DNA from 4 places in the Blautia sp. 210820-DFI.6.14 genome. Region 1 is predicted to be linked to each of the others. Evidence: predicted binding sites of a transcription regulator. Region 1 holds the regulator's gene; each other region holds the start of a gene.
The links. Region 1 encodes Rex, which represses fermentation and respiration genes when NADH is low (regulators of the CRP and FNR family bind a similar motif). Its sites were predicted from a motif close to ATTGTTAANTANTTAACAAT; they were not measured.
Positions count from the first base shown of each region.

Region 2: a site for Rex is predicted at 2,834-2,853, ahead of pflB (formate C-acetyltransferase). Genes of this name have one in related genera too.
Region 3: a site for Rex is predicted at 2,596-2,615, ahead of LI112_RS15760 (NAD(P)H-dependent oxidoreductase subunit E). Genes of this name have one in related genera too.
Region 4: a site for Rex is predicted at 1,360-1,379, ahead of pckA (phosphoenolpyruvate carboxykinase (ATP)). Genes of this name have one in related genera too.

Region 1 is NZ_JAJCKS010000030.1:1,529-7,194, reverse strand. Features, by position in the region: gene alr (alanine racemase) at 1-265, opposite strand, end outside; gene LI112_RS15435 (NAD(P)H-hydrate dehydratase) at 311-1,813, opposite strand; gene LI112_RS15430 (redox-sensing transcriptional repressor Rex) at 1,927-2,580, opposite strand; gene abc-f (ribosomal protection-like ABC-F family protein) at 2,737-4,653, shown strand; gene LI112_RS15420 (NADP-dependent isocitrate dehydrogenase) at 4,726-5,666, opposite strand, start outside.
Region 2 is NZ_JAJCKS010000027.1:13,642-19,307, forward strand. Features, by position in the region: gene pflA (pyruvate formate-lyase-activating protein) at 1-432, opposite strand, end outside; gene pflB (formate C-acetyltransferase) at 435-2,690, opposite strand; gene LI112_RS14810 (U32 family peptidase) at 2,967-4,034, opposite strand; gene LI112_RS14815 (hypothetical protein) at 4,094-5,443, opposite strand; gene LI112_RS14820 (putative DNA modification/repair radical SAM protein) at 5,644-5,666, shown strand, end outside.
Region 3 is NZ_JAJCKS010000031.1:30,291-35,956, reverse strand. Features, by position in the region: gene LI112_RS15775 (bifunctional 5,10-methylenetetrahydrofolate dehydrogenase/5,10-methenyltetrahydrofolate cyclohydrolase) at 1-15, shown strand, start outside; gene LI112_RS15770 (glucosaminidase domain-containing protein) at 12-821, shown strand; gene LI112_RS15765 (4Fe-4S dicluster domain-containing protein) at 860-2,365, opposite strand; gene LI112_RS15760 (NAD(P)H-dependent oxidoreductase subunit E) at 2,799-3,278, shown strand; gene LI112_RS15755 (NADH-quinone oxidoreductase subunit NuoF) at 3,275-5,146, shown strand; gene LI112_RS15750 ([FeFe] hydrogenase, group A) at 5,162-5,666, shown strand, end outside.
Region 4 is NZ_JAJCKS010000005.1:159,662-165,327, forward strand. Features, by position in the region: gene pckA (phosphoenolpyruvate carboxykinase (ATP)) at 1-1,214, opposite strand, end outside; gene LI112_RS06560 (MATE family efflux transporter) at 1,445-2,794, opposite strand; gene LI112_RS06565 (cellobiose phosphorylase) at 2,983-4,554, shown strand; gene LI112_RS06570 (hypothetical protein) at 4,564-5,268, shown strand; gene LI112_RS06575 (DNA polymerase IV) at 5,283-5,666, shown strand, end outside.

The DNA.
Region 1 (5,666 bases):
AAACAAGTCCGAGAATCAATACCGGTTTCTCAATCCCGGCATCTTTCAACTGAATCGCTTCCTCTGCTGTCGCGGTCGCAAATCCCCAGATGTACTCATAGTCTTCTATAAGACGCGAAATCGCTTCTGCACCATGTCCATAACCATCGGCCTTGATAACAGCTACGATCCTGGTACCATCTGCAATGTTTTTCTTCATTTCCTCAAAGTTATGAGCAATGGCATCCAGTGATACTACTGCTTTAACTCTCTCAAATTTTTTCATAATACCCTCCTCTTCCTGCCTGATCTGCTCAGATATTTCGGTATTCTATTTATTTTTCAAAACTTCTGAAGCTCCTCGCACAATATCTCCGGCCTTCATACCTGCTGTTCCTTTTTCTTTCGCTGCCAGATCTCCTGCCATACCATGAAGCAGTACTCCCAACGCAGCCTGTCTGCCTGTATCCGGCAGTTCCGTCCTTTTATTCAGGAACATTGCCAGCACACCTGCAAGAATTCCGGTCAGAACATCTCCACTTCCCGCAGTCGCCATTCCAGGATTTCCCGCCAGACTGATCCAGGTATTTCCATCCGGTGCTGCCGTCACGGTACATGCATCTTTCAGCACACAAACCGCACCGGTCTCTGCCGCCAGCTCCCTCGCTGCTGCAATACGGTCTTTTTGAAGTTCACTGACCTTTTTTCCTGTCAGCCGTCCCATCTCACCCATATGTGGTGTCATGACCACGCGGCTCGTAAGATACTGTTTCCATTCCGGATGCTGTGCCAGCAGATTCAGCCCATCTGCATCCAGTATGACTGGTTTAGCAGCTCCTGATGCTGCCTCCAGAAACCACTGTACTTTTTCGGCAGCCTGGTACGTAGTTCCAATTCCCGGGCCGATCACCACAATATCGCACCAGTCAAGATCTTTTGCAAAATCATCGCCACAGTCAAGCATTGCTTCCGGCAGCATTGTCTGCAGTGGAATCCGATTCTCTTCTGCCGTAACGATTTTCACCATTCCGCTGCCCACTGCAAAAGCTCCCGACGCACTGAGGTAAGCCGCCCCACACATGCCCGGACTTCCGGCAACGACCAGAATCTTTCCAAAAGTTCCTTTGTTTCCATCAACAATTTTATCCGGCAGAAAATAAATATCTGTTTTTTCTGTCTGCCATAAATATGGTTTCACCTTATCACTTGTGTAGATGCCAACATCCGCAACGATCACTTTACCGGCAAATTTCCTGCCCGGATACAGGCAAAGGCCTGCTTTCCGAAATGCAAATGTCACTGTCAGATCTGCATGAAAAGCAATTCCAAGTTCTGCTCCTGTATCGCCATTTACTCCGGACGGAATATCAACAGCCACTTTCCAGGCATTCAACTGATTCAGTGCCATGATCACATCTCTGTAACTGCCCTCGACCGGACGACTCAGCCCAACGCCGAAAATGGCATCTACTATAGTAGTATATTCCTCTGTTTCCAGGTTATTCACAACCGGCACCTGACAGGCAGCTGCAATATCCAGCTGACGCTGCATTTCCACAGTCCTGTGGTCCGGATTCCCCACCAGATACAGACTTGTACGATAACCATGCAGTTTCAGAATACGGGCAACAGCCACGCCATCTCCTCCGTTGTTCCCGCTTCCGCAGACACAGAGAATCCGTTCTTCCTGTTTTTTGTCTGCCAGCGTCCGTTCCAGTTCTTCTGCGACTTTCAGAGCTGCCCGTTCCATCAGGACACAGGACGGAATCCCGATTCCCTCAATCATATTTCCATCAAGAGCTTTCATTTCTTTACAGGTCACAATCTGTTTCATTCTTTTTCCTCACCTGCCATAATTAGCATAAAAGGCCATTACGCAGCCTCCTTGCCATAAGGAGCCGGGTAACAGCCTGTCTGTCCGTCCTGCCATCACTTTATAAGTGCTGCTTATTTCTCATCGTCTATATGTTCCTGACGATACTGACTGAGATTATAGGATAATGTCATAAGACTCTCTGAAAGATGAACATTCTCCACGATCACATCATCCGGAGTATCCAGATCGATATGTGCAAAATTCCAGATAGCTTTGATTCCGTTCTCGATCAGAATCTCCGCCATATCACGTGCCTTATTCTTCGGCAATGTCAGAATTGCGATCTCAATATTGTTTTCTTTCATAAAAAAAGGAAGATCACTGATCATCTGAATCTCAATCCCACGAACCGCAATTCCCTCAAGTACCGGATTTACATCAAAAATACCGGCCAGCTTGAATCCTCTCTTCTCAAACTCAACATAATTGGCAAGTGCCTGCCCCAGATTACCAGCTCCTACAATGATCATCGGATGCACGATATCCAGCCCCAGGATCTTACCGATCTCTGTATAAAGATATTTTACATTATAACCGTATCCCTGCTGTCCAAATCCCCCGAAATTATTCAGATCCTGACGTATCTGAGACGCTGTAACACGCATTTTTTTACTAAGATCATTGGAAGAGATTCTCTCTACATTGTCTTCCAGAAGTTCACCAAGGTATCTATAGTAACGTGGCAGTCTCTTAATCACAGCTTTTGAAATCTGTTTTGCTTCCACCGTTGTCCCTCCTTACACTTTCTCGTTAATTATAACGAATTGACATTTTGTTGTCAATCAATGTTGTCAAATATGTACAATTTTCATTGATTTTCCTTTACAAAGGCCATTTTTGCTTTTATAATCATACCGTATATTTACTTCGGAGGAATAACTATGATTTTATCATGTCAGGGTATCTCCAAATCCTTCGGTGAAAAAGTGATTCTGGAAGATGCCTCTTTTCATATAGAAGAACGCGAAAAAGCTGCTCTGATCGGTAATAACGGTGCCGGCAAGACCACACTTCTTCGCATTATAATGGAAGAGATCCATGCAGATGCCGGACAGGTAGTTCTTGCCAAGGACAAACGCATCGGTTACCTCGCCCAGTATCAGGATGTACAGGGACACCTTTCTGTATATGAAGAACTCTTAAGCACCAAACAGTATATCATCGATATGGAAGAACGCCTTCGTGCCATGGAAGTCCAGATGAAAAATGCTTCCGGCGAAGAACTTGACCGCCTGATGAACTCCTACACCCGCCTGACTCATGAATTTGAACTGGAGAATGGCTATGCCTACAAAAGCGAACTTATGGGTGTTCTGAATGGTCTCGGATTTACAGAAGAGGATTTTACCAAACAGGTGGCGACTCTTTCCGGCGGTCAGAAAACACGTGTTGCCCTCGGTAAACTGCTGATTTCCAAACCAGATATCCTTCTGCTCGATGAGCCTACCAACCACCTGGATATGGAAAGCATTGCCTGGCTGGAAACTTATCTTCTCAATTATCCTGGTGCTGTTTTCATTGTATCTCATGACCGCTATTTTCTGGACAAAGTTGTCACAAAAGTCATCGAGATCGATGCCGGACAGGTTCGTATGTACGCCGGTAATTACTCCGCTTATGCAGAGAAAAAAGCACAGCTTCGTGATGCCCAGTACAAGGCATATCTCAACCAGCAGCGCGAGATCAAGCATCAGGAAGCCGTTATCGTCAAGCTGAAATCTTTCAACAGAGAAAAATCCATCAAACGTGCAGAGAGCCGTGAAAAGATGCTGAATAAGATTCAGCGGGTCGACAAACCGATCGAAGTCCAGAGCCAGATGCGTCTTTCTCTTGAGCCACGCGTGGTCAGTGGAAACGATGTCCTTACCGTAGAAGATCTCGCCAAAAGTTTCCCGCAGCAGAAACTTTTTTCCAATATTTCTTTCCAGATCAAACGAGGCGAGCGCGTAGCACTGATCGGAAACAACGGAACCGGCAAAACTACAATGCTCAAGATTCTCAACGGACTTCTGGATGCAGACGCCGGAAGCTTCTCTCTGGGTGCCAAAGTGCAGATTGGTTACTATGATCAGGAGCATCATGTACTTCATGCAGAAAAAACAATTTTTGAGGAAATTTCAGACACATATCCGACACTCACCGAGACACAGATCCGTAATATGCTGGCAGCATTTCTCTTTACCGGAGACGATGTATTCAAAGTGATCTCCTCTCTTTCCGGTGGCGAACGAGGCCGTGTTTCTCTTGCCAAACTGATGCTTTCCGAAGCCAATTTCCTGATCCTTGATGAGCCTACCAACCATCTGGATATCGCATCCAAGGAAATCCTGGAAGAAGCACTGAACAGCTACACCGGAACGGTACTGTACGTTTCTCATGACCGTTATTTCATCAACCAGACTGCAACCCGCATTCTGGATCTGACAAATCAGTCAGTTGTCAACTATATCGGTGATTACGACTACTATCTGGAGAAAAAAGAAGAACTGACTGAGAAATATGCTCCGACTGCACAGGAAGCCACCGAAGAAGTTAATGAAGAAACACCTTCTGAGGGAAAACTCACCTGGCAGCAGCAAAAAGAAGAACAGGCTCGCAAGCGTAAACAGGAAAACGAACTTAAAAAAGTCGAAAAACGCATCGAGGAACTTGAAACACGAGATAAAGAGATCGACGACACTCTCGTTCTTCCGGATGTCTGTACGAATGTAGGACGCTGTGCGGAACTGAGCCGCGAAAAAGACAAGATTCAGGCAGAACTTGAAGAATTATATGAAAAATGGGAGGAACTTGCGTAACTGCAATTTTCTCTCCCAATATTACAGGAGCCACTGTATCGCAGTTGATACAATGGCTCTTTTGTGCGTATATTACAACATTTTCTCCAGAGATTCTCTGATTGCAAGGATGAAATCACGGCTGTTCAGTACAGTCGGATTCTCAATTGTTGTGATCAGTGCAAGGTCTTTGGTCATCTTGCCACTTTCAATCGTGGAAAGGGTAGCGTTTTCCAGTTTATCTGCAAACTCTTCCAGTTTCTGATTGCCATCCAGTTCTCCACGTTTACGAAGAGCTCCTGTCCATGCAAAGATTGTTGCTACAGAGTTTGTAGATGTCTCTTTTCCTTCCAGATGACGATAATAATGTCTCTGTACTGTTCCATGAGCTGCTTCATATTCGTAATATCCTTGAGGAGAAACAAGTACTGATGTCATCATTGCAAGAGAACCGAATGCAGAAGAAACCATATCGCTCATAACATCTCCGTCATAGTTCTTGCATGCCCAGATAAATCCGCCTTCTGCCTTCATAACACGCGCTACGATATCATCGATCAGACTGTAGAAATAAGTAAGTCCTGCTTCTTCGAATCTGTCCTTAAATTCTGTGTCAAATACCGTCTGGAATACTTCTTTGAATTTCGCATCGTATGTCTTGGAGATTGTATCTTTCGCACCAAACCATACATCCTGCTTCGTATCCAGTGCATAGTTGAAACAGCTTCTTGCAAAGCTTTCAATGGATGCAGTCATGTTGTGCATGCCCATCGCAACTCCCGGTGCTTTGAACTCCTGTACAAGGGAGCGTTTCTCTTCGCCGTCTTCAGAAGTATAAACCAGCTCAACCTTACCTGGTTTGTCAATGTACATCTCTGTATTCTTGTAAATATCTCCATATGCATGACGCGCAAGTGTAATCGGTTTCTTCCAGTTGCGTACACATGGCTCAATTCCCTTTACAACGATCGGTGCACGGAATACTGTTCCATCAAGGATTGCACGAATCGTACCATTCGGGCTCTTATACATCT
Region 2 (5,666 bases), on a different contig from region 1:
ATGTTCTTCTTCATCAATCTGCTTGATGTCGAGAAGAACAAGATCAGTATACTTCATAAGCTCCAGCCATTTGGAATAAAAAGGTTCTTTTTCTGTATAAGGATTGGCGCTGGTATCAAGAGTTGTATGAACTCCTGCTGCCTTTGCCTGACGGAAAAATTCAATCAGGAAATCAATCTGGAGAAGAGGTTCTCCTCCACTCACAGTGATCCCGCCTTTGTTACCCCAGTAATTCTTATAGCGAAGAGCCTGTTTCAGAAGCTGAGACGGGGTGTACTGCTGCCCCTCTCCCATTTTCCAGGTGTCCGGATTATGGCAGAACTGGCAGCGCATTGCACATCCACTCAGGAATATCACATATCTGACGCCCGGTCCGTCTACTGATCCGAAGCTTTCCAGAGAATGGACATATCCTTTGATTTCTTCACTCATTATTACATTCTGTCGTGGCAGGTTCTGGCGATAACATCCAGCTGCTGCTCTCTTGTAAGGTCGATGAATTTAACTGCATATCCGGATACACGGATTGTGAAGTTTGCGTACTCTTCTTTTTCCGGATGTTCCATAGCATCGATCAGTTTTTCTTTACCAAATACGTTAACATTGAGGTGATGAGCACCCTGGTCAAAGTATCCGTCAAGTACATGAACAAGGTTCTCTGTACGTTCTTCTTCTGTATGTCCCAGAGCATCCGGGTTGATGGTCTGAGTATTGGAGATTCCATCAAGGGCATCTTCATAGTCCAGTTTTGCAACAGAGTTGAGGGAAGCAAGAAGTCCGTTCTGCTCTGCGCCGTAGGACGGGTTAGCTCCAGGTGCCAGCGGCTCGCCTGCTTTTCTTCCATCCGGAAGGGATCCTGTAGCTTTACCATAAACAACGTTGGATGTGATGGTAAGGATAGAAGTAGTAGGTTTGGAATCACGATAGGTATGGATATGTTTCAGTTTCTCAAGGAATGTAGAAAGCAGTGTTGTTGCGATCTCATCTGCTCTGTCATCATCGTTACCATAACGTGGGAAGTCACCTTCTACTACGAAATCTGTTGTGATTCCGTCTTCGTCACGGATTGCTTTAACTTTTGCATATTTGATAGCGGACAGGGAGTCTACTACGTGAGAGAATCCTGCGATACCAGTTGCGAAGGAACGGTCAACCTTTGTATCGATCAGAGCCATTTCTGCTGCTTCATAGTAGTATTTGTCATGCATGTAGTGGATCATGTTCAGTGTTCCAACATACAGATGAGCCAGCCAGTCCATCATCTTGTCATATTTTGCGATTACTTCGTCATAGTCAAGGTATTCAGAAGTAATTGGCTGATACTGAGGTCCTACCTGCTGTTTTGTCTTCTCATCAACACCACCGTTGATAGCGTACAGAAGACATTTTGCAAGGTTTGCACGAGCTCCGAAGAACTGCATTTCTTTACCTGTCTCAGTAGCAGATACACAGCAGCAGATGCTGTAGTCATCGCCCCATACCGGACGCATAACATCATCGTTCTCATACTGGATAGAGCTTGTCAGTACGGAGATGTCAGCTGCATATTTCTTGAAGTTTTCCGGCAGTCTTGAAGAATACAGAACAGTAAGGTTCGGTTCCGGAGCCGGTCCCATGTCTTCCAGAGTGTGCAGGAAACGGAAGTCGTTCTTTGTTACCATTGTACGTCCATCCTGTCCCATACCTGCAACTTCCAGAGTTGCCCATACCGGGTCACCGGAGAACAGCTGGTTGTAAGAAGGAATACGTGCAAATTTAACCATACGGAATTTCATTACCATGTGGTCAACAAGCTCCTGAGCTTCTTTCTCTGTAAGAGTTCCGTTCTCAAGGTCTCTTTCAATATAGATATCAAGGAATGTAGAGATACGTCCAACACTCATTGCAGCACCGTTCTGAGTCTTGATTGCTGCAAGATATCCGAAGTACAGCCACTGGAATGCTTCTCTTGCATCTTTAGCCGGCTGTGAAATATCATATCCGTAAGCTTCAGCCATAACTTTCATGCCTTTGAGTGCGCGGATCTGATCTGCGATTTCCTCACGAAGCTGGAAGTCATAACGTCTCATACCCTGACGGTCGCAAGCTGCGAAGTCTTTCTGTTTTCCTTCGATCAGAGCGTCGATACCGTACAGTGCTACTCGTCTGTAGTCACCAACGATACGTCCACGTCCATAAGTATCCGGAAGACCTGTCAGGATCTTGTTGTGACGGGCTGCTTTCATTTCTGGTGTGTAGATATCAAATACACCCTGGTTGTGTGTTTTGAATTCGTAGTTATGGAAAACGTCTTTGATCTTGTCGCTTACTTTGTATCCGTAAGTCTCACATGCCTGCTCTGCCATTTTGATACCACCGTATGGCATGAATGCACGTTTCAGCGGTTTGTCTGTCTGCAGACCAACAACTTTTTCAAGATCTTTGAGGTCTTCATCGATGTATCCCGGGCCATATGCTGTCAGAGATGTAACAACCTCTGTCTCCATATCCAGAACGCCGCCTTTTGCACGCTCTTCTTTCTGAAGTTCCTGAAGTTTTCCCCACAGTTTGTTTGTAGCCTCTGTAGGTTCTTCCAGGAAGGAAGCATCTCCGTCATATGGTGTGTAGTTCATTGAAATAAAGTTACGAACGTCGATTTTTTCCTTCCAACGGTTTCCTTTGAAACCTTCCCACTGTGAAAAGTTTTTCATTTTTGCACCTCTCTAAAATAGAATTTATTCCGCGTATGTCCCGTCTAACTTTTCTCCTAAAAGAAAAATAAGACCGAAATCTTATTAATAGTAACGTGAGATCTCCCTCTCTCACGCTGCTAGTGTACACTATAGGAAGTACCCTTGTCAATTAATTAACGCATGCTTTTAATTTTGTACAATTTATAGTTGTTTTTTGAAACTATTTATCAATATATTGTATTTTTACGAGTGCAACACTAATTTTTTCGACTTCTGCCGCAGTTCAGTTATTTCCTATTTATATTTGAAATTTTCTTTATAATAGCAGTTTTCGCTGCATCCATATGGAAAAAGTTCTTCTTTCAGATTCTGCCAGTAGATAACATTCGAGTCAGATACTTCCAGAATACTCAGAGCTCTCCGAAGATTCCGAATATCTTTTTCCATAAAGTCTGTATAGTTTCCTCTGCCAACCAGTTTGAGGTGTGTGATCCCTGCTTCCTGCAACTGATATAACGCACACAGTCCGCAGCCCGTCTCGCCGCAGAGATAACCGTTGGTGTCCTGTGAAATACTTTCCGGCAGCTCCTCTCCGGTAAAATCAATTGTTTCTTGGTTTTTTTCTTGTTTCCACTTGTCGAATTTTGTCGATTCTTGTACTTTTCTCGTACTCATAGCTCCCAGTCGATACGGTACACGACACAGATATCCCATCTCATCGCAATGAAGGGAATTGCAGAATGCTCCGGTAAACTGGCAGAGCTCGTTTAAAATAAATGCTTCAAATTCCACCCTGCTCTGTTCCGGCATTACATTTTGTACATGCCCTGACTGCTCCGTTTCTGTTATTCTTTGATATGCGATAATACTTTGCATATCTTTTATCGTATTCTTTCTGTGAAAGATCACACGTTTCAGTTTCAGCTTCTGAAAGAAATCCACCATGCCCCGATTTACTTCCGCTGTTTCCCCGCTAAGATGAATTTCACAGTCGATATTGTTCCGTCTTAAATACAGAATCAGCGCCGGATCCGCAATAATATAGCTATGAAACCCAATCTCCATACACCTCTTTATGATCTCAGCAATCTCCGGATACTGCTCTGGAATATAATAAAGAGAATTAAACGTCAGATGTACCGGCCTGCCGTATTCTTTTACCATAGCAGAAAGGATCTCCATTTCACTGAATGAACCAATCTGTACATTATAAGCCAGCACCTCTCTTCTGTTGAGCGGCATAACTGTCCCATATTTCTTTGCCCACTCATAAGGCACATACCCACTGAAAAATTCGTCCGCTCCTGCCCTCACAAAACGCTCGTACTCTTCCACCGATCCCAGTCCCGCTGTAATCTTCATTCGCATTTTCCTCATCGTTATCTTATTTTATTGTTCCTGTCCATCTGGTCTGACACCCCTTATGACAGTCCCAATACCAGCCGGTCGATTCCTGCTGTTACATATGCTTCCAGTTTTTCAGGATGTTTCAGTACTTCCGTATCTACTCCAAACAGTGAATTGTATCTTCCCGTCATATGCAGATGTTTTGGGTACAGCACCATATTCCGTTCGCAGAAATAAGGACAGTTCGTCACCAGTTTCTGTTTTCCTCTCTCACCATCCGTACAGATTGCGTACAATGGACAGTACTGGGAGGTATTGGTCTGATAAAAAGGAAAATGCAGACTGTTTTTTTCATTCAAAGTGCCCGGAAAGTTTTGTGCATATCCACAGGATTCCCATTCATAACGCCAAATATTACATTCTTCTCCAAGAAATTTCCTGTAAAATTCTGCATTCAGACTGTTCTGCTCATATAAAATCCGGCCGCCTTTTTTATAACCCATCCGTGGATCTTTTTTTCGTTTATTAAGAAGCGTTCCCAGAAGTGGTGTCATTCGTTTCGGATACTTTCGCAGAATTCCCACCATTGCCCAGTCATTGACAACAACCTCTACTGTGGTCTGTCGCTCTTTGCACCAGTTATCCACTTTTGCCAGCAGTTCGTCCGTTGTTTTCAACATATCCTCACGGATATATGTGTATGCAAGTGTGATGGAAATATTTTCTCTCTGTGCTTTTTCCATCATTTCAAACAGACATCTCTCCTCTGGAAACAACAGATGGCAGAACTGATTTCCTATATACAATCTGTCTGGGGCGATATCTGACACTGCCTGTGAAAATCCATTCTGAATCCAGTAATTTTCCATGAATGCGGAAATATCTTCTTTCAGATACGCCTGATACAATTCCGGGTGGTCCAGCTCGAACGCGACTTCCGATACACAATTTATAGCTTCTGCCAGTTTATTTACCGGCACATCCTGAAACCACTCTTTCTTCTGCTGATCCAGACTTTCTGCAAAAATTTCATCTTTTTCTGCCGGATAACCGGTCAGTTCTTCAGCCAGTTCTGCATCATCACATTCTGTTTTCAGGCGAATATATCTGCTGTAACGGGTGACAAGTCCCTGCACTTCTTTTCTGAAATCTTCCTGCTCTGTAAATGCAGAATACACCGTATAAAATTGTTCCTGCTGCTCTTTCTGTATGCAAAATTCCTTTACCTGAATCTCCCGATACGCAGAATCATTACTGTTATAAAAACAGATTCGAAACTGTCCGACATCCGCAATCTCCTGTTGCAGCCGGAATTTAAACCCGTTTTCTGCCAATTCAATGAGCCGGATTTCTTTATCATCTGCAAAACCGGCCAGCAGCCCGAATGGAATCATGGATATTCCGTTTATCTTATTTTTGTTCATTTGCAGTATCTCCATAAAAATCAACTCACAAGCAGATTTCTGTGTTCTACGGATGTGGAAAATACAATCTTTGCGGTTTCTTTTGTTTGCGGCAAGTATAGCACCCTGCTTCTGGTCGGTCAAGCAACGGCTTAATAATTTTAACAATTTCCCCAAATGTTCCTCTTGCTTTTTCGAACATATGTTTGTATAATAGATATATGATCACACAGATTACAAATAA
Region 3 (5,666 bases), on a different contig from region 1:
AAGGTTAATGGATGATCAGAAACAAAAAAGCGATGCTCTTTTGTTCTCAGATAATACTGACGGGTGCCCTTATAACTGGGGCACCTTGTCTGGCATCTGGGGCAGAGATTGAGGTGGCCGAAGAGGATGGAACATCCGGGAGTGTTTTCGGAAGTTCAGCCACTACAGCAGACAGTGAGGAAGTCGATCATTCCGGTGAGGGACAGATTCACAAGCCGTCCAGTCTGGAGGTACCGGATTTTACTTCTGATCCGGATTTTGTAGATGATTCTACAGATAACACTTATGGATATTATACGATCATGGGAGATACGACCGTTTCTCTTGCACAGATGACTTCGCAGTATGAAGAACATGGAGCAGAATATCCTTCAGCTTCATTAAAAGATGGTGGCGCAGCGACCATAGATGATTTTTGTACGATCATCCTGGAAGAAGCGAATGCAGAAGGCGTCCGTGGAGAAGTCGTTTTTGAACAGGCGATGCTGGAGACCGGATGGCTGCAGTACGGTGGTGATTCCGGAATATCTCAATATAATTTCGCTGGCATTGGAACGACCGGCGGGGGCGTTGCCGGAGTATCTTACCCGGATGTGCGGACCGGGATCCGCGCACAGGTACAGCATCTCAAAGCTTATGCATGCGAAGATGCACTGAATCAGGACCTTGTGGATACTCGATTTGACATGGTGACCAGAGGGAGTGCTCCATATGTAGAATGGCTGGGGCAGCAGGAGAACCCGAACGGGGGAGGCTGGGCCGCCGGATCTAACTATGGAGAAAAACTCAGAAAATTGCTCAGTGATCTGAAAGCGGAGTGAGCAACGAAAAAGAGTGAGGCACATGGCCCCACTCTTTTTCACTTCAGTTCAATATCTACAAGTTCCTTTGGCGGAAGCTTCTTCGTACATCCGGCCAGGAACTTCTTCAGTTCTTTGGATGATTTGGCAACTGGTACATTTGTTCCGGCACCACCCATACATCCGCCCGGACAGGCCATACCTTCGATCATACAGCCCTTGAGTTTGCCTGCTTTGGCAAGCGCGAGGACTTTTTTACATTCAGCAAGACTCTCTGCATGTTCGATATGAACCGGTACATCCGGATAATATTCCTTCAGGCAGGCTTCAATCGCACCTGCAACACCACCTGCAACAGCATAACCACGTCCTGCAGCAGTCGCATCATGAAGAGAACCATCCTCTTCGAAAGAAGCAGGATCGATTTCGCGTGCATCAAACATGGCATCCAGTTCCTCGAATGTAAGGACAAAATCAACATCACTGCGGACGGTGCGGCGCATAGCTTCCAGCTTTTTGGATGCACATGGACCAACAAATACAACCTTTGCACCTGGCTGCTCCTGTTTTACCTTGCGGGCAGTGGCAACCATCGGTGTCAGTTCTTGAGAAATATTGTCGATCATGGTCGGGAAGAATTTCTTTGCCATCATGGACCAGGAAGGACAGCAGGAAGTCAGGAGAAATGGAAGCTCTCCGGTGGCAACCTTTTCGGCATAATGATGCGCCTCTGCAATTGCTCCGACATCAGCACCGAATGCAACCTCATGGACATCAGAAAAACCAAGAACCTGCAGAGCTGTCTTGAATTTACCCGGAGTAACATCATCCCCAAACTGGCTGATGTAAGCCGGGGCTACGATTGCAATGATCCTGTCGCCATCGCGGAGCGCATGAGCCAGCTGGAAAATCTGAGACTTATCAGAAATCGCACCGAATGGACAGCTTACCATACACATACCGCAGGAAACACATTTGTCTTCCAGGATGCTGGCGCGGCCCTGTTCATCGCTTCCGATCGCTTTGACACCGCATGCCTGTTCGCATGGACGGACATTGTGTGAGATTGCATCGTAAGGACAGGCAGCTTTACATTTCCCACATTTGATACATTTTTCCTGGTCGATAAAGGATTTACCGTCTTTCATAGAAATCGCACCTTTTGGACAGGCCTGCATACACGGGTGAGCAACACATCCGCGGCACATGTTGCTGACAATGTATTTATTAGGAGGACAGGCGGCACATGCAGAAGGGATAACCTGCATGAGCGGCGGCTCATAGTATTTTTCGTTGATGTTGCTGGCTGCCAGACCGTCGGTCAGATGGACAGCTTTGTTTTCCGGGCGAAGAGAGAGGCCCATTGCAAGACGAACCCGCTCGCTGGCAACGGCACGTTCTCTGTAAATACTTTCACGGTATTTGGCTTTTTCCTCTACGATATTATAAGGAATAGCTTCAATATCATGAATCAGGGTTTCGTCAGTGGATTCAAATCCGGCTTTGGCTACTTCGACATAAACCTTGTGGCGGATTGCTCTGACAGGTGTGTCATAATTTCGCATATGTATATCTCCTTCTATCGTATTGCAGTTATTCAGCTGACAGTATTACATGGAAAAACAGAATGAACTGCCATAAACCGGATAACTGAAAAAATATTTTCATCTACCTGACATTATAATATAGGAAAGAAATTCTAAAATCAACTAAGATCATGTATTTTTGCAGGCACAAAACAAACGGATGCACAGAAGATTATATGACAATAAAACGAAGGAGAACTAAAAACAAGATTGATAAAAAATTATGCAACATGTTAAAAAAATCACGAAATAGTTGCGAAAAAATAAAAAAATTAAATAAATTAATTCAAATTTTCGATATTTTTCTTGTTAAAAATATATATTTAATGTATAATCAAATATAGCAAAGCTGTGTAAAATAGACAAAACAATAAGCACAGGAGAATTTATTTTTAAACAAGGAGGGAATTGAATGTTAGATCAGTCTTATTACGCGAAGACAGATGAGATCATCGAGCATTACGGACCGAAACCTGCATCATTGATCCCAATCATGCAGGATATCCAGGCGGAGTACCGTTATCTTCCTGGAGAGCTTCTGACGTATGTTGCATCCAAGATTGGAGTTACAGAAGCAAAGGCTTACAGTGTAGCCACTTTCTATGAGAACTTTTCTTTTGAGCCAAAAGGAAAATACGTCATCAAAGTCTGTGATGGAACAGCCTGTCATGTGCGTAAATCCATGCCGGTCAAAGAAGCTCTTATGAAGGAACTTGGACTCAGTAACAAGAAGCATACAACGGATGATATGCTCTTTACGGTAGAAACTGTATCCTGCCTTGGTGCATGCGGATTGGCGCCAACACTTACAGTAAACGACGAAGTACATCCGAAAATGACACCAGAAAAGGCAATCGATCTGTTAAATGAATTGAGAGGTGAGACGGTATGAGTATTGTGAGTAAAGAAGATCTGCTCAATAAGCAGGCTGAAGCAAAAAATACCCTGGAATCTTTTACCTGTCGTGTGCTTGTCTGTTCCGGTACCGGATGTATCGCTTCCGGCGCACAGAAGATTTATGACGAGATGGCGAAACTGTGCGAGAATCTTGACTGGGTAAGCGTGGAAATGCAGAAAGATGTTCCGCATGTCGGTGTTGTTAAGACAGGATGTCAGGGCCTTTGTGAATTAGGACCTCTGATGAAGATTGAACCTTATGATTATCAGTATGTTCATGTACAGGTAGAAGACTGTAAAGAGATCGTAGAGCGTACTGTTATGGAAGGAGAGCCGGTAAGCAGACTGTTTTATCGTGATCATGATACCGCCTGTCCACATCCTTCTGACATTCCTTTCCTGAATCAGCAGACAAGAATCGTTCTTGAGAACTGTGGTAATATTAATGCAGAATCCATTGATGAATATATTGCTGTTGGCGGTTTTCAGGCTATGGCAAAAGCTTTCTTCGATATGTCCCCACAGGATGTTATCGATGAAGTAACAAAATCCGGACTTCGCGGACGAGGCGGAGCTGGTTTCCCGGCTGGTAAAAAATGGTCTCAGGTTGCTCGTCAGAAAGAAAAAGTTCGTTATGTAGTATGTAATGGTGATGAAGGTGACCCGGGTGCATTCATGGATGGTTCCGTAATGGAAGGTGATCCATATAAGATGATCGAAGGTATGACCATTGCCGCATACGCAGTTGGCGCAGAGAACGGATACATTTATGTTCGTGCAGAATATCCGCTTTCCGTTAAACGTCTCCGTATGGCTATCGAACAGGCTGAAGCTTATGGACTGCTTGGTGACAATATCCTTGGTTCCGGTGTGAATTTCCATTTACATATCAATCGTGGTGCAGGTGCCTTTGTTTGTGGTGAAGGTTCTGCCCTCACTGCATCCATCGAAGGTAAGCGAGGCATGCCGCGTGTCAAACCACCGCGTACAGTAGAAAAAGGTCTCTGGGAGAAACCTACCGTTCTGAATAACGTAGAAACATATGCAAACGTTCCGAAGATCATTCTTCAGGGTGCTGACTGGTTCCGTACCATTGGAACAGAAGGAAGCCCGGGAACCAAGACCTTTTCCCTGACCGGTGCAATCGAAAACACAGGTCTGATCGAAGTACCAATGGGTACCAGTCTTCGTCATATCATTTATGATATCGGTGGTGGCCTGAAGAGCGGAGCTGCTTTCAAAGGTGTACAGATCGGTGGACCATCCGGTGGATGTCTGATCGAAGATCAGATCGACCGTCCGCTTGACTTTGACTCCGTTAAATCACTCGACGCGATCATGGGTTCCGGCGGTCTGGTAGTTATGGATGAAAATACCTGTATGGTTGAGGTTGCCAGATTCTTTATGAACTTTACACAGCGTGAGAGCTGTGGTAAATGCGTTCCGTGTCGTGAAGGAACAAAGCGTATGCTGGAGATTCTCGAGAGAATTGTAGATGGTAAAGGTGAAATGTCAGACCTTGATGAACTGGAAGAGCTTGCTACTATGGTACAGAGCATGGCTCTCTGCGGACTTGGTAAGAGTGCACCGCTTCCGGTTATCAGTACTCTGAAACGCTTCCGTGATGAATACGAGGAACATATTAAGGATAAGAAATGCCGTGCAAAAGTCTGTACAGCACTTCGTAAATTCCACATTAATCCGGAATTCTGTATTGGCTGCGGTAAGTGCGCGAAGAACTGCCCGGCAGGTGCAATCAGCGGAAAGATCAAATCTCCGTATCACATCAACAATGACGTATGTATCAAATGCGGTTCCTGTAAAGATAACTGTAACTTTGATGCGGTTTATGTGGAAGCATAGGAAGGAGGCTGAATTATGGGTACAATGACAATTGACGGTAGAAAAGTTGAATTTACCGATGAAAAAAACGTCCTGACCGTTATCCGTAACGCAGGCATTGATATTCCGACACTGTGCTATCATTCAGAGCTCTCTACATTTGGAGCATGCCGTTTATGTACAGTAGAGGACGACAGAGGCAAAACCTTTGCTTCCTGTTCAGAAGTACCGCGCGATGGTATGGTTATTCATACTAACACAAATAAATTAAGAAACTATCGTAAACTGATCGTGGAACTGCTCCTTGCAGCACACTGCCGTGACTGTACAACCTGTATCAAGAGTGGTGAGTGTGTCCTTCAGGAACTGGCACATCGTCTCGGCGTAAGAACCGTACGTTTCCAGAACACAAGAGAGCAGCATGAGCTGGATTTCAGTTCTCCGTCTATCGTTCGCGATCCGAATAAATGTATCCTCTGCGGAAACTGTGTACGTGCCTGCGAGGAAATTCAGGGAATCGGCGCACTTGGATTTGCATTCC
Region 4 (5,666 bases), on a different contig from region 1:
TGGCCAAAACAAGCTGAGAATGTAGGTGTAGGCTCTGTGATTCCACGCTCTGTACCAGCAAGTTTTGCTGTAAATCCAGACAGGAAGTAATACTGTGTCTGAGCTTCTGTCAGGATAGATACTGGCGGAAGTACACCAAATGCATCTGCGGACAGGAAGATAACGTTTTTAGCTGCCGGTGCAGAAGAAATCGGGCGAACGATTTTTTCGATGTGGTCGATCGGGTAGGAAACACGTGTGTTTTCTGTAACGCTCTTATCAGCGAAATCAATCTTTCCGTTTGCATCAACAGTTACGTTCTCAAGAAGAGCGTTACGTTTGATTGCATTGTAGATGTCTGGCTCAGATTCTTTGTCAAGGTTGATAACTTTAGCGTAGCATCCACCTTCGAAGTTGAATACGCCGTTGTCATCCCAGCCGTGTTCGTCATCACCGATCAGGAGACGTTTCGGGTCTGTGGAAAGAGTTGTTTTACCTGTTCCGGAAAGTCCGAAGAAGATTGCTGTGTTTTCTCCGTTGAGGTCTGTGTTAGCGGAGCAGTGCATAGCTGCGATACCTTTCAGTGGCAGGAAGTAGTTCATCATAGAGAACATACCTTTCTTCATTTCTCCACCGTACCATGTGTTAATGATAACCTGTTCTTTGGATGTAATGTTGAACATTACAGCTGTCTCAGAGTTCAGACCAAGTTCTTTGTAGTTTTCAACTTTTGCTTTAGAAGCATTGTATACAACGAAATCTGGCTCAAATGTTTCAAGCTCTTCAGCTGTTGGCTGGATGAACATGTTTGTAACAAAATGTGCCTGCCAAGCAACTTCAACGATGAAACGGATAGCCATACGAGTATCAGCATTAGCACCGCAGAATGCGTCAACTACGAAAAGTTTCTTATTGGAAAGTTCTTTTTTTGCAATTTCTTTACAAGCATCCCAAGCTTCCTGTGTTGCAGGATGGTTGTCATTCTTGTATTCATCAGAAGTCCACCAAACTGTATCTTTGGAGTTCTCATCCATAACGATGAATTTATCTTTAGGAGAACGTCCTGTGTAGATACCTGTCATAACATTAACAGCGCCAAGTTCTGTTTCCTGGCCTACTTCAAATCCTTCAAGACCTGCTTTGGTCTCTTCCTCGAATAATACTTCGTAAGAAGGATTGTACACAATTTCAGTTGTTCCTGTGATGCCATACTTAGTTAAATCGATTTTTGCCATCTTACATTTACCTCTCTTCTTTAATAGGGCCATCTATATGCTGGCTTCTTTAACCTCTAAGAAGTGGAACATTCCAACTTCTCATAGAGTTAATTATACATAATTCATCAATAAAAGCAATAAAAAAACAGTGAAATTTTTAAAAAATGATAATAATTTAACAGTTATGAAGGAGAAATGACAAAGCCTACTTATTAATATAGAAGAAAAGAAAAAAATAATCTACAGGATCACAGCTTCCTGTAGATTATTATGAAATAAATGATTTCTGCGATAGATGTGATGATCCATGAGAAGAGATACAGAAGGAATAATGCCGGAATTGTATGAATCCAGGCAAAAATGGTGTAGATCCAGACAATACGGAAAACACAGGATCCCAGAATGATAATGATCGTAGGAATGACGGTTTTTCCAAGACCGCGGGATGCTGCAATTGTGCAGTCCATAAAAGCGGACACACAATATGAAAAGGCCATGATCTTAATTCTCTGCATGCCGGCATCAATAACCGCTGCGTCTGTGGCGAACAGAGACATGAACTGATGACCAAAAATAAAGAGCAGAAGACCAAGGATCAAGCCTGTTGTAAATGAATAAAACAGACTGATGAAATAGCTTTTGAGCACACGCTTTTTGTTTCTGGCACCGTAGTTCTGACTCATAAAGCTGGAACATCCGGTATAGAACGCATACATGACATTAAAAATCAGTGTGTCAGCGTTTGTAGCCGCAGTACTTCCGGAAACCATGACAGTATCGAAAGAATTAACACCGGTCTGTACAAACAGATTGGCAATTGCGAAAATTGCATTCTGGATTCCGGCCGGGATACCAAGCATCAGAATAGAAATGGCGGCGTGTCTGTGAAATCTGATGTCTTTTAAAGAAACACGGCATTCATCTTTGCGACGGAGCAGGTGAATCAGAATCAGTCCGGCAGAAACATATTGCGCAATTGCTGTGGCAGTCGCAACACCGGCTGCTGCCATGTGAAGTACGATAACAAAAAATAAATTCAGAATGACGTTCAAAACACCGGCAATCGCCAGATAATAAAGTGGACGTTTTGTTTCGCCACGGGCACTTAAGACACCATTACCAAAGTTGTATATTCCCATGGCCGGAAGCCCGATCGCATAAATCTTCAGATACAGAGATGCCTGTCCGATCAGATCATCTTTTGTATGCAAAAGCATGAGCATGCGCCCGGAAAAGAAGAAACAGACGGCTCCGATCAGGAGCCCCATCATCATACACAAAAGAAGTGCTGTGTGGACTGTTTCCACGGTATCTTTGTGCTTTCCGGCACCAAGTGCGTGGGCAACACGGACATTGACTCCACTTCCCATACCAATCAGAAATCCGACAAACAATGTGACGAGCAAAGTGGTAGATCCCACGGCACCAAGTGCCTTGTAATCTGCAAAACGCCCAACAACAGCGACATCACTTAAATTGAAGAGAACTTCCAGAAGCTGCGAGCACATCAGCGGAATACTGAATAAAATAATATTTTTCCATAAAGAACCCGTTACCATTTCAATGGAACGGGCCTTTTTTTGCGTATTTTCAGACATAATAAAACCTCAATAATACATTATATTTTCTTCATCCTGTTATAGAATACGTCAGCGTGAAAGGTTTGTAAAGAGAAAGATAGGTAAAAAATATTGACGCAATGGTATAGCTTATTTTACAATAAAAGGTAAAATAATTTGATATTTTGCAGATTCAGTCTGCATGAATTTAGAAAGGAAATGACATAATGCCAGCAGTAAGTATTGATTTAAATATGGTTCGAGTAACCAATGATGAATTTGTAAAAAAAGCAGAGGCATGTACGCCAAAACTTATCGAGACAGTGGTACGTCCTGTTGCTATAGTAGATATTGTAAAAACAGAAGAGATTTTTCCGGAAGTCCATAAGAGAGATGAGATTGAGAATCTTTCTTCCTGTCATCTTGCAAAAGGGGATAAAATCTGCCTGGATTTCGGAGATCATCAGGTAGGCTATGTGACTCTGAAACTGAATTCCGTAGGAAGTCCGCAGGATTCACCGGCGTTTTTCAGACTGAAATTCGGTGAGATCGCAAAAGAAATGACAGAGGATTCCGCAGATTATAATGGATGGATCAGTCGTGGCTGGATTCAGGAAGAATTTATCCATATCGATGTACTTCCGGCGGAACTGAAACTCCCAAGAAGATATGCGTTCCGCTATATGGAAATCGAGGCAATCGATACTTCTCTGAAATGGCAGATGGTAGTAGAAGATGTGTACTGCACCAGTGTTTCTGCTGTTCGCATGGAGGATGTGAAACCGGTAGAGAGTGATGACGAAATAATCCGTAAACTGGACAGGGTCAGCCTTCGTACCCTGCACAACTGCATGCAGTCCGTATTTGAGGATGGACCGAAGAGAGACCGCCGTCTGTGGCTCGGAGACTTAAGACTTCAGGCACTTGCAAACTATGAAACATTCCATAACATGGATCTCGTAAAACGATGCCTGTACCTGTTTGCAGGGCAGACAAAAGACAATGGTCAGGTAAGTGCATGCCTGTTTACAGAGCCGAAATTCATCGTAGATGATACCTTTCTTCTGGACTATTCCATGTTCTTTGGTGCAACACTTCTAGATTATTATGAAGCATCCGGCGATAAAGATACTCTGCAGGATTTAAGTGAATGTGCATATCGCCAGATTGAGATCGCAGGCGAGCAGTTTGACGAAAAAAATCTTATGAAAAACGGTGAAGGTTTCTGGGGATTCATCGACTGGACCGAAGGCCTGAACAAACAGACAGCTATGCAGGGTGTTTATATCTACTGCGCAAAGAAAGTGCAGAAAATCGCAGAAATCCTTGGTGATACAGAAAAAGCAGAAGAGCTTAAAAAAGAAGCAGAAGAAAAGACTGCAGCAGTCAGAAAATATCTTTTGGATGAGAAAACAGGCCTGTTTGTAAGTGGCGAAGAAAAACAGATCAACTACGCAAGTCAGGTATGGCTGATCCTTGCAGGTGCAGTCAGCATTGAAGAAGGCAGAGCAATGCTTGATAAGCTGGATGAGCTGAAACCGGAAAAAGCAATGGTCTCTCCATACATGAACCATCATTATGTAGAAGCACTTTTGATGTGCGGCAAAAAAGACCAGGCAATGGATTATATGAAATATTACTGGGGCGGCATGATCAATCACGGTGCGGATACTTTCTGGGAGCTCTACAATCCGGAAAATCCGGCAGAGTCTCCATATGGAAGCAGTATCGTAAACAGTTACTGCCATGCATGGAGCTGTACACCAACGTACCTTCTGAGAAAATATTTCCTTAAATAATAAGATGATATGAGTGACAGAGATTACACAGAATTATATGCATCCTTACAAAAAGAAACTACGATTCTGACTGCGCAGATCCGGGCATTATACCGTGAACTGGATAAGAAATTTCATCTTCGCGGGGCACAGATTCCAATCACTTTTGGATTTGAAACAGATGCACTGGGATCCTATACAAGAACCGGACATCATGAAAAAGAACACTTCCATTTTTCTCTGCTTTTTGTGGGATATGGAGTAAAAAATCCCCTGAGTAAAGAAGACCGTATGGACCTTTATAAACATGAGTATGCCCATTATATGGAACATCATATTGTAATCCCAAGGGAATATCAGTGGCAGCCGGGACTTCATGGAAGTGCCTGGAAATATTGTTGTTCCCTGGTCGGAGCGGCGCCGACACCATACTACAAAGCTGGCGAAGCGTTGATGAAACATGACTATGAAAAGAAACTCAAAAATCCGATTCATGATAAGACAGTGGCGATACGGGATACCTACCGAAGGCAGCAGGAACACAAAAGCAGTCAGGCAAGTATCGTTCAGTATACGGTCGGGGAGCAGGTACAGCATCCCAAGTTTGGAGAAGGCTGTATAGAAAAAATCGAGCAGGCGACAGGATCTGTGACCCTGCATATTCGATTTGGAAATGAAATAAAAGTGATCGATCAGAAGTGGCTTTTGAGAACGAAATATCAGAAGAAAGAATAGGACGTGGGCAAAAAATGAGCCGTTTAATCTTTCATATAGATGTCAACAGTGCGTTTCTTTCATGGGAGTCAGCACGAAGAGTGAAGCAGGGACTGTCAGATTTAAGAGATATTCCTGCATGTATTGGCGGTGATCCGAAGAAGCGTACAGGAATTGTTGTGGCAAAGTCCATACCGGCAAAAAAATATGGGATCACGACAGGTGAACCGGTGGCAATGGCACTTCGGAAATGTCCGGAGCTCGTCATTGTAAAAAGTGATTTTGAACTGTATATCAAATGTTCCAGGGCATTTAAAGAAATCTGCGCGTCGTATGCACCGGTGATGGAATCCTTTTCTATAGATGAAGTTTTTCTGGATATGACAGGCACTTCATTGATTTATCCAGACCCGATAAAA